3 regions of the Streptomyces sp. NPDC054887 genome follow, and region 3 is predicted to be linked to each of the others. Evidence: riboswitches for the same ligand, from Rfam matches in the RefSeq annotation. Region 3 holds a riboswitch; each other region holds the start of a gene.

Evidence for each region. A riboswitch is a leader RNA that binds a small molecule or an ion and turns the genes downstream of it on or off. The one in region 3 is predicted to bind cyclic di-AMP.
Region 1: another riboswitch for cyclic di-AMP. It lies ahead of ACWGH0_RS01900 (M23 family metallopeptidase); the one in region 3 lies ahead of ACWGH0_RS01420 (M23 family metallopeptidase).
Region 2: another riboswitch for cyclic di-AMP. It lies ahead of ACWGH0_RS06090 (transglycosylase family protein); the one in region 3 lies ahead of ACWGH0_RS01420 (M23 family metallopeptidase).

What each region holds. Positions count from the first base shown of each region.
Region 1 is NZ_JBSGYQ010000002.1:104,892-108,297, reverse strand. It holds gene ACWGH0_RS01910 (HPr family phosphocarrier protein) at 1-60, shown strand, start outside; gene ACWGH0_RS01905 (GntR family transcriptional regulator) at 215-904, opposite strand; gene ACWGH0_RS01900 (M23 family metallopeptidase) at 1,084-1,905, opposite strand; cyclic di-AMP (ydaO/yuaA leader) riboswitch at 1,919-2,081, opposite strand; gene ACWGH0_RS01895 (M16 family metallopeptidase) at 2,362-3,406, opposite strand, start outside.
Region 2 is NZ_JBSGYQ010000007.1:86,285-89,690, reverse strand. It holds gene ACWGH0_RS06095 (transglycosylase family protein) at 1-741, shown strand, start outside; cyclic di-AMP (ydaO/yuaA leader) riboswitch at 1,010-1,180, shown strand; gene ACWGH0_RS06090 (transglycosylase family protein) at 1,184-1,879, shown strand; gene eno (phosphopyruvate hydratase) at 2,156-3,406, shown strand, end outside.
Region 3 is NZ_JBSGYQ010000001.1:297,869-301,274, reverse strand. It holds gene ACWGH0_RS01425 (PrsW family intramembrane metalloprotease) at 1-7, shown strand, start outside; gene ACWGH0_RS01420 (M23 family metallopeptidase) at 152-1,240, opposite strand; cyclic di-AMP (ydaO/yuaA leader) riboswitch at 1,252-1,399, opposite strand; gene ACWGH0_RS01415 (DUF2332 domain-containing protein) at 1,658-2,641, shown strand; tRNA gene ACWGH0_RS01410 (tRNA-Met) at 2,931-3,004, opposite strand; gene ACWGH0_RS01405 (DUF5988 family protein) at 3,136-3,336, opposite strand.

The DNA.
Region 1 (3,406 bases), on a different contig from region 3:
CTCGACCGCCTGGCGAAGCTGGTCTCCGAGGGCCTCGACGAGCTGCCCGAGACCGTCTGACCACTCGGACGGGCGCATTCCCGCCAAGAAGCCGCGGCACCTCGAATTCGGGGCCGCGGCTTCTTCGCGTGGTGAGCGCGGCCGTACGCCGCCGAATTCGGGCAGCAGAAATACACCCCTGAATTCGCGCTTCTTTTTGTATACGGCGCCACTGTTAAAGGCGGCCGCTCACCGTGTTTACGGGATGTTGCGAAGTCCTCACGCCTTCGCGCCCTCGCCCGCTGCGCCGCAACCGGTGCGAGGCCACCGCGCGTTCGGCGTGCAGCGCCGTCAGCGCGCGGGCCCGTTCCGCGTCGCCGCGCGCCACGGCGTCGACGATGGCCCCGTGTTCGGCCCACGACTCCGCGGGGCGGGCGGGCTGCTCGACGGCGTACATCCAGGCGATCTTGTGTCTGAGCTGGGTCAGCAGGGCCGTCAGGCCGGGGCTGCCCGACGCCTGGGCGAGCGTCTCGTGGAACCAGCCGCCCAGCGCGCGCAGATCCTCGCCCTCGCCCCTGCGGGCCCGCTCCTGGCCGAGTCTGACGAGGCCGCGGAGCACCTTGAGATGGGCCTCGGTGCGCCGCTGGGCGGCGCGGGCGGCGCCCAGCGGTTCGAGGAGCGTCCGTACCTCCAGGAGGTCGGCGGCCTCCTGCTCGGTGGGCTCGGCCACGCAGGCGCCGGCGTGCCGGCGGGTGGTGACGAACCCCTCCGACTCCAGCGTGCGCAGCGCCTCGCGCACCGGGACGCGCGAGACGCCGTATCGGCGGGCGAGGAGCTCTTCGGTGAGCCTGGCGCCGCGCGGGAACACGCCGGAAACGATGTCGTCACGAATTGCCGTGCATACCGATTGCGCGGGAATGCGCATGACCGAACCTCCGCCTTTGATCCCCGCGAAACGCGGTCGACCGACGCCTTTTCGGTGACTCTATTGCAGCATTCCGCGTTTTCCGACGGGCGCCGGAACAAAGGGACGGCTTTTGGACACGCGACAAGGCCCCGGCGGGGAAGCCGGGGCCTTGCGTACGAACGGGGTGGACCGGGGCGTCAGACGCTCACGCCGTGGGCGCGCAGGTACGCGACCGGGTCCATGTCGGAGCCGTACTCGGGGGACGTACGGGCCTCGAAGTGCAGGTGGGGTCCCGTCGAGTTGCCGGTCGAGCCCGAGAGGCCGATCTGCTGGCCGGAGGTGACGGCCTGGCCGACGGAGACGCCGAGGGACGAGAGGTGGCCGTACTGCGTGTACGTGCCGTCGTTCATCCGGATCACGATGTTGTTGCCGTACGCGCCGCCCCAGCCGGCCTCGACGACGGTGCCCGCGCCGACGGCGACGACGGAACTGCCGGACGCGGCGCGGAAGTCGACGCCGGAGTGGCTGCCGGAGGACCAGAGGTTGCCGCCGGACTTGTAGCCGGTGGTCACGACGGAGCCGGCGATCGGGAGGGTGTAGGCGTTCAGGCGCTTGCGCTCGGCCTCGCGGGCGGCGCGCTCCTTGGCCGCGCGCTCCTCGCGCTCCTTCTTGGCCCGCGCCTCGGCCTCGGCCTTGGCTCTCGCCTCGGCCTTGCGCTTCGCCTCGGCCTTCCGCTCGGCCTCGGCCTTGCGCGCGGCCTCCGCCTTGACGGCGGCACGCTTCTGCTGGTCGGCCTGGGCGGCGATCTGGTCGGCGAGGGAGTCGCCGATGACGATGGCCTGGGTCAGGCCGGTGTCCTGGACGGCCTGGGCCGCGTCGCCGTCGGCGGCGAGGGCCGGAGAGGCCAGACCTCCGATGACGCCGGTGGTCGCGAGGGCGGCGACGCCGGCCATGCTCGCGCTCTTGCGCGTCAGGCGGCTCGGACGACGGTGCTTCCCGGTGGCACGGGTGAACGCCATGGAGTGGCTGGTCCTTTCCTTCCTTCTCGCCTACCGGGTTAGCTGACGGGTTCGGAGCAGGAAGGTCTCCTACGGACCCCTCCGCGATCGCGGAGGACGTCCGATTCACCCCAGGGACTGCGTGGGTCCCCGGCTCCCCAGGCTCGCGCCTGACGGGGACTCGGCGATGGCTGCCCGGTGCCGCGGATGCGGCTCACTGCTGACGGACAGCCGGACAGACGCTAAACGGGACATCTTTTAATCACCAAACAGACACGGCGTTTTGTAACGCACCCCACAGGCCAGACAGGCAACCTCCGCAACAAACCGGACATAACAGAAGGACCCCCGGCGGCCTCTCGGATGCCGGGGTCCTTCTTTGTCCCGTTTCAGGGCGGGTTGAGCAGACCGTTCGAGCCGGTCAGCCGCTGACCACCGTGCCCGGGTTCAGCCGCTGACCTCCTCGGTCCGGGCCGGTCAGCCGCTGACGACCTTCACCTCGCCGATGCCGAGCGCCCTGACGGGCTCCTCGATCCGCGAGGCGTCGCCGACGAGGACCGTGACCAGGTGGTCCTCCGGGAAGGCGCTGACGACCGCGGCGGTCGCCTCCACGGTGCCCGTCTCCGCGAGACGGGTGTAGAGCTGCGCCTGGAAGTCGTCGGGCAGGTGCTGCTCGACCTGGTCGGCGAGCGTGCCCGCGACGGCCGCCGCCGTCTCGTACTTGAGCGGCGCGACCCCCACGAGGTTCTGTACCGCGACGTCCCGCTCGGCGTCGGTGAGGCCCTCGGCCGCGAGGGTCCGCAGCACCTTCCAGAGGTCTTCGAGCGCCGGTCCTGTGGACTCCGTGTCCACCGAGCCGCTGATCGCCAGCATCGAGGCGCCCGACCCGTCCGGGGCGGAGCGCAGCACCTGCCCGAAGGCGCGGACGCCGTACGTGTAGCCCTTCTCCTCGCGCAGGACGCGGTCCAGGCGGGAGGTGAGCGTGCCGCCCAGGCAGTACGTGCCGAGTACCTGCGCCGGCCAGACACGGTCGTGCCGGTCGGGGCCGATGCGGCCGATCAGCAGCTGCGTCTGGACCGCGCCGGGGCGGTCCACGATGACCACCCGGCCGGTGTCGTCGGCGACCACCGGCGGCACGGGACGGGGCTCGGCGTGGTCGCCCTTCCACGCGCCCAGGGTGTCCGCCAGGATCGCGTCCAGGTCGGTGCCCTCCAGGTCGCCGACGATCACGGCGGTGGCGGTCGCGGGGCGCACGTGCGCGGCGTAGAAGCCCTTCACGGCGGCGGCGTCGATGCGCCCCACCGTCTCCTCGGTGCCCTGGCGCGGCCGCGACATGCGCGAGGTGGCCGGGAAGAGCTCCTTGGAGAGCTGCTTGGCGGCGCGGCGCGACGGGTTGGCCGTCTCGTGCGGGATCTCGTCGAGCCGGTTGGCGACCAGGCGCTCGACCTCTCCGTCCGCGAAGGCGGGGGCGCGCAGCGCGTCGGCGAGCAGGCCGAGCGCCTTCGGCAGCCGGGAGACGGGG
Region 2 (3,406 bases), on a different contig from region 3:
CCCGAGACGTGGCAGAAGTTCGGCGGTACGGCCTACGCGCCGCGCGCCGACCTCGCCAGCCGCTCCCAGCAGATCCAGGTCGCGGAGAAGGTGCTCGCGGAGCAGGGCCCGGAGGCGTGGCCGAGCTGCGCGCTCATCTCCGGCCTGACGGAGGGTGACGACGCCGCGTCGGACGACGGTGCGGCCGGCGGCTCGGCCGCCGAGGCGGAGAAGGGCGCGGCGGCCACCGAGCGCCCCGACGCCCCCGATGCCTCCGAGTCGGCCGAGCCGTCGGCCGGCGGGACGTCCGGGGCCGGCCGGGACGGGTCGTCCTCCTCCGTGAAGGCGGACCGCTCCGGCGCCTCCTCCGAGGGCCGCACGACGGACGGGGACCCCGAGAGCCCCGCGCCGCCGTCCGCCGACGAGAAGGGGGCGAAGGACGAGGAGGCCGCCCCCAAGGGCAAGCACCGCGGTGAGAAGGCCCGCGAGGACGACGCGGTCGTGTCCGGCGAAGCGGGCATCGAGCGCGAAGCGGGCCGCCATGCCTCCCGGGGTGACGGGGCGACACGTGACGCCGCCACGGCGGAGGGCGGGGCGCGCCCGGACGGCAGCTACACCGTCCGCACCGGCGACAGCCTGTCGGCCATCGCCGACGCCCACGAGGTGCGCGGCGGCTGGACGGAGCTCTACGCGGCCAACGAGAAGACGGTCGGCGCCGACCCGGACCTGATCCTTCCTGGCCAGAGCCTCGATCTGGGCTGATTTCGGGGGGTAGTTCGGGCCGCTATGTCCACATTGGAGCAAGTGAGACAAGGGTCTCTTTGTCCCAACTCACGTCCCCGGCCCGGACGATCCCGCCCCGCCGCCCCTGACCTGCGCGGATATGGGCCGCGTGAAGGCCGGGACGGGCGATTTCTCCCTGATGGGCCTTTTTGAACATCACCGGCTCATGTGTTTACGGTCGAACCGCTCGCCACCGCGGGCCCCGTCGACCGTCACGCCGAATCCTGCCGGCGGCCGAGGGGAACCGACGCGTAAAGCGCCGTAGGCAGGAGCGGGGGACCCAGGTAGGCGCCGGGCCCGTACGTCGCGAGACGCACGGAACCGGCTTGGGGTTAAGCCGCGCGACCCAGGTCGCGCGCCGGGCACTCACTTGGCCCGAACCCGACAGCTCACCTCGCAGGCGTCGGTGAGGAGATGTCGCATGCTGTTTTCCGGCAAGGCCAAGCACCGCCGCCCGTCCAAGGCCACTCGTATCGCCACGCTCGCCGGCATCACCGGCGCCGCTGTGGCCGTCCCGCTGATGGGTGCCACGTCGGCCTCCGCCGCCTCCGTCGAGACCTGGGACGCCGTCGCCCAGTGCGAGTCCGGCGGCAACTGGTCCATCAACACGGGCAACGGCTACTACGGCGGCCTGCAGTTCTCCGCCTCCAGCTGGGCCGCCGCCGGTGGCACGCAGTACGCCCCGACCGCCGACAAGGCGTCCAAGGCGCAGCAGATCGCCACCGCCGAGAAGCTCCTCGACATGCAGGGCCCGGGCGCCTGGGCCTGCGCCGGCGCCGGCGGCCTGACCAACGACGGCGTCGACCCGGGCGTCGACACCTCCGGTTCCTCCTCCGCGCAGCAGGAGCAGCCGAAGCAGCAGGCCGCGCCGCGCGCCGCCGAGCAGCCCGCCTCGCGCAGCGAGGTCCGCACCGCGCCGAAGGCCGCGCAGCCCGCCGCCCCGAAGTCCTTCGAGAAGGGCGACGGCGAGTACAAGGTGAAGTCCGGCGACACCCTCGGCAAGATCGCCGAGAAGAAGAAGGTCAAGGGCGGCTGGGAGAAGCTGTTCGAGCTGAACAAGGACATCGTCGACGACGCCGATGTCATCTACGCGGGCCAGCAGCTCCACCTGAGCTGACCCGAGGTCACCCCCCGAGCACCCCGGCCCGGCGCGTCTCCCCCGTACGCGCCGGGCCGGGGTTTCGCCTTCGGCGCCCCCGCCGGGCGTGTTACTGCCCGGTAGCTCCCGGTGCGCCGGAAGTCGGGCCAGCAGTTACGTCCGCTATTGCGGGTATTCGGGGCTCTTCTCGTCCCAGGGGGCGGGCGAACGGCCGACCGACGCCCCCGAGCCGGTTAGGCTCTTGTCGCAAGGCGAAAGTGACCCTGCACCCCTAGCGTCACATCCCAGAAGGAGATGCTCGTGCCGTCCATCGACGTCGTCGTAGCCCGGGAAATCCTGGACTCCCGAGGCAACCCCACGGTCGAGGTCGAGGTCGGCCTCGACGACGGCAGCACGGGTCGTGCTGCTGTTCCGTCCGGTGCCTCCACCGGAGCGTTCGAGGCCATTGAGCTTCGCGACGGTGACCCGAACCGCTACCAGGGCAAGGGTGTCGAGAAGGCCGTCCTCGCCGTCATCGAGCAGATCGGCCCGGAGCTCGTCGGCTACGACGCCACCGAGCAGCGCCTGATCGACCAGGCCATGTTCGACCTGGACGCCACCGAGAACAAGGCGTCCCTCGGCGCCAACGCCATCCTCGGCGTCTCCCTCGCCGTCGCGCACGCCGCCTCCGAGGCGTCGGACCTGCCGCTGTTCCGCTACCTCGGCGGCCCGAACGCGCACCTGCTGCCCGTTCCGATGATGAACATCCTCAACGGTGGGTCGCACGCCGACTCCAACGTCGACATCCAGGAGTTCATGATCGCGCCGATCGGCGCCGAGTCGTTCTCCGAGGCCCTGCGCTGGGGCACGGAGGTCTACCACACCCTCAAGTCCGTCCTGAAGTCCAAGGGCCTGTCCACCGGCCTCGGCGACGAGGGCGGCTTCGCGCCGAACCTGGACTCCAACCGCGCCGCGCTCGACCTCATCCTGGAGGCCATCAAGCAGGCCGGTTACGTCCCGGGCGAGCAGATCGCGCTCGCGCTCGACGTGGCCGCGTCCGAGTTCTACAAGGACGGCGTGTACGAGTTCGAGGGCAAGTCCCGCTCGGCCGCCGAGATGACGGAGTACTACGAGGAGCTCGTCGCGGCGTACCCGCTCGTCTCCATCGAGGACCCGCTGTTCGAGGACGACTGGGCCGGCTGGAACACCGTCACCGAGCGCCTCGGCGACAAGGTCCAGCTGGTCGGCGACGACCTGTTCGTCACCAACCCGGAGCGCCTGGCCCGCGGCATCGAGGAGAAGTCGGCCAACGCGCTGCTCGTCAAGGTCAACCAGATCGGTTCGCTGACCGAGACGCTGGACGCCGTCGAGCTGGCGCAGCGCAACGGCTTCAAGTGCATGATGTCGCACCGCTCCGGCGAGACCGAGGACGTCACCATCGCCGACCTCGCCGTCGCCACCAACTGCGGCCAGATCAAGACCGGCGCCCCGGCCCGCTCCGAGCGCGTCGCCAAGTACAACCAGCTGCTGCGCATCGAGGAGATCCTCGACGACGCGGCGGTGTAC
Region 3 (3,406 bases):
GGGCTAGCCGAGGCGGACGCGCACGCGGACCGGCAGCCCTGGGCGCGGGGGGCGTGCGTCAGGGCTGCCGGCGAAAGGGGCGCCGCGCGGGGGTGTCCGGCGGGAAACCGTGGGACACCCCGGCACAGTGCGGTGCGAAGGGCCGGAGCCGTCAGACGGTGAGGCCCTTGCCGCGCAGCCACGCGGCCGGGTCGACGCCGGCGCCGTCCGGGGTGTGCACTTCGAGGTGCAGGTGCGGGCCCGTCACGTTGCCCGTGGCGCCCACGCGGCCGATGACGTCGCCCGTGCCGACGTCGCCGGACGTGACGGTCATCGAGGAGAGGTGGCAGTACCAGATCTCCGTACCGTCCTCCAGTTCCAGGACGATGCGGTAGCCGTACGAGCCGGACCAGCCGGCGGACTTGATCGTGCCGCCGTGCACGGCCTTGACCGGCGTGCCCGTCGGGGCGGCGAAGTCGAGGCCGGTGTGCTGACCGGAGGACCACATCGCGCCGGACTGGCCGTAGGTCGAGGTGAGCGTGTACGAGGAGGTCGGCAGCGAGTAGCTGGCGGCCAGCTTGGCGAGCCGCTCCGCCTCGGCCTTGCGCGCGGCCTCCGCCTCCGCCTCGCGCTTCTTCTCCGCGGCCTCGCGCTTCTCCTCGGCCGCCTCGGCCTCCGCCGCGCTCTGCTGCTTCTGCGCCTCGGCCGCGGCCTTCTCGGCGGCCTCCTTCTCGGCGGCCTCCTTCGCCTCGGCGTCGGCGGCGGTCTGCTGCTGCTCGGCCTGCTGGAGGATGCGGGCGCGCAGGGCCTCGCCCGCGTCGGTGGTGCCCTGCTGCGCGTCGGCGGTGGTGACGCCTGCGGTCGTCAGGGGGGCGGCTGCCAGGACCGCCTCGCCCGCCTCACCGGCGTCGGGTTCCGCGTCGTCGGACATCAAAGCGCCGACACCGGGTAGTTGGTCTGCGTCGGGAAGCGAGTCCGCTATCGCGTCGGGAAGGGAGATCGAAATGGCCGGCTTGTCCTGGGCGGTGGCGATGCCACCCGCGCCGACAGCGGCGATGACGCCGACGCCGAGGACGGTGGAGCTGCGGCCGAGACCGCCGCGCTGCTTGGCGACCCGGTGACGGCCGCGCACGGGACGGACGGATTCCTCGGTGGGATTCCATTCCTCCCAGGTCCCCTCCCCGCCGACGTGGTTCCCGGTGTCGTGGGCCGCCCCGTAGGGGGGCATGGCGGTGTGGGGGGCAGGGCTGTTGGACGCCACGTGGGCGTGCTCCTTTCCTTCCTTCTCGCCTACCGGGTTAGCTGACGGGTTCGGAGCAGGAAGGTCTCCTACGAGCCTCTCCGTGGGTACGGAGCGGCCCGATTCACCCCAAGGAACGTGGTTCCCCGGTTCCCTCGCGGGATTCGGCGCGTGCGCACGGTGCCGTCTCTTGCGACGACTGGGACGACCGCGCTGCGTTATCGAACGTTAATAGACACCGGCTCCGGATTCCAAGCTGTTCCAACTGATCGTTAAGGGCCTCGCCCTGAACCAATCAGGACACAAGCCATCACAGCCGGACGAGTTGACCGCCACTCAGAAAACATCCGTCGCATGACGGTTCGTCAATCGTTATGCGGAGGGGCATCCCCCGACTACGCAGCGTGGCGAGCCGTTCCCTGCGGCTAACTTCGGCACATGGTTGTCAACAGCACGCAGTCCGTGGCCGCCCGCTACCGCGAGTTCTCCGAGCAGCAGGCCCGCGGCGTCTCTCCCCTGTACGCGGAACTCACCGCCCGCATCAGCGAGGACGGAGACCTCTGCGCCCTCGTCGCCGCGCTCCCGCCCGGCAACAAGCAGCAGCCCAATCTCCTCCTCGCCGCCGTCCGTTACCTCGGCGGCCGGTACGAGGACTGGGCGTCCTTCCGCGCCTGGACCCTGGCGCACTGGGACGCCGTGCGCACCGTCGTACTCGAACGGTTCACGCAGACCAACGAGCCCGCCCGCTGCGCCACCCTGCTGCCCCTCCTCGCCGCCCTCCCCCAGCCCCTGGCGCTCGTCGAGGTCGGCGCCTCGGCCGGCCTGTGCCTCCACCCCGACCGCTACGCCTACCGGTACGACGAAGGCCCCGTGCTCGGCGCCTCCCCCGTCACCTTCCACTGCCGTACCGAGGGCCCCGTGCCGCTGCCCACCGCGCTCCCGGACGTCGTGTGGCGCGCCGGCATCGACCTCAACCCGCTCGACGCCACCGCCGAGGACGACATCCGCTGGCTCCAGTCACTGATCTGGCCCGGCCCCGCCGAGCGCCCGCGCCGGCAGCTCGCCGCCGTCGAGGCCGTGCGTACGGCTCCCCGGCCCCGCATCGTCCGCGGCGACCTGGTCGACGCACTGCCGGCGCTGGCCGCCGAGGCTCCCCAGGACGCCACGCTGGTCGTCTTCCACACCGCCGTGCTCACCTACCTGCCGCTCGCCCGCCGTGAGCGGTTCGCCGCGCTCGTCCGCGAACTGCCCGGCCACTGGATCTCCAACGAGCACCACACCGTGCTGCCGTGGCTCGACGCCCCCGCCCCCGACGACGAGCACCTGCTCACCCTGGCCCTCGACGAACGCGCGGTCGCCTTCACCGCGCCGCACGGTCAGAGCCTGCACTGGTTCGGCCGTCCGGCAGCCCGGGACGCCTGATCAGACTCACGGTCCTCCGGCGGTCCTGCTGCCCCTCGGCGCGATCAGCAGCACGGGCAGCGCGCGGACGAACCGCGAGGCCGCCCCGCCCTTCTTCCCCACCGTGGTCTCCTCGCCGCGTACCCGGCTGCGGACGGTACCGGGCCCTGCCCAGGCTGGCCGCCGCCGCGCGGCGCGGCCATCGGGAGCGGCCGAACGGGGGACGGGCGGGGGCCGCGGCGGTCCGCGACACGACAGCGGACACAACGAAGGCCCGGATCTCTTCCGAGATCCGGGCCTTCGTCTTCAGTAGCGGGGACAGGATTTGAACCTGCGACCTCTGGGTTATGAGCCCAGCGAGCTACCGAGCTGCTCCACCCCGCGTCGTTGAACCCAACTGTACGCCATGGGGGGACCGCTCCCGACCACGCGCCCCACGGGCCCCCGCCGCCGGTACGGCCGGCGGGCCGGGGCCCGCGGCCGGATCCGCTCAACCCGCCCGCGCCGGAGCGCCGTTACTCGGCGATCTCCGTGCGCTCCCACCACTCGTAGACCGTCACGCGTCCCTGGTCGGTCTCCTGGTGCCGCGACGTGACCTTGAAGTGCTCGTAGCCGCCGCGGTGCGGGATCTTCAGCTCTTGTCCGGGTGGCGTGATCGGCACGATCCGGTCCCGCAGATCGTCCGGCCCGCCTTCGAGAAGCGCCTTTTCCGTCATGCCCACCAGTGTTCCCACGCTTTTGCGCACCCGCATGTCGGAGCACCCGCCCGCGCACGCGTCGGCGCCC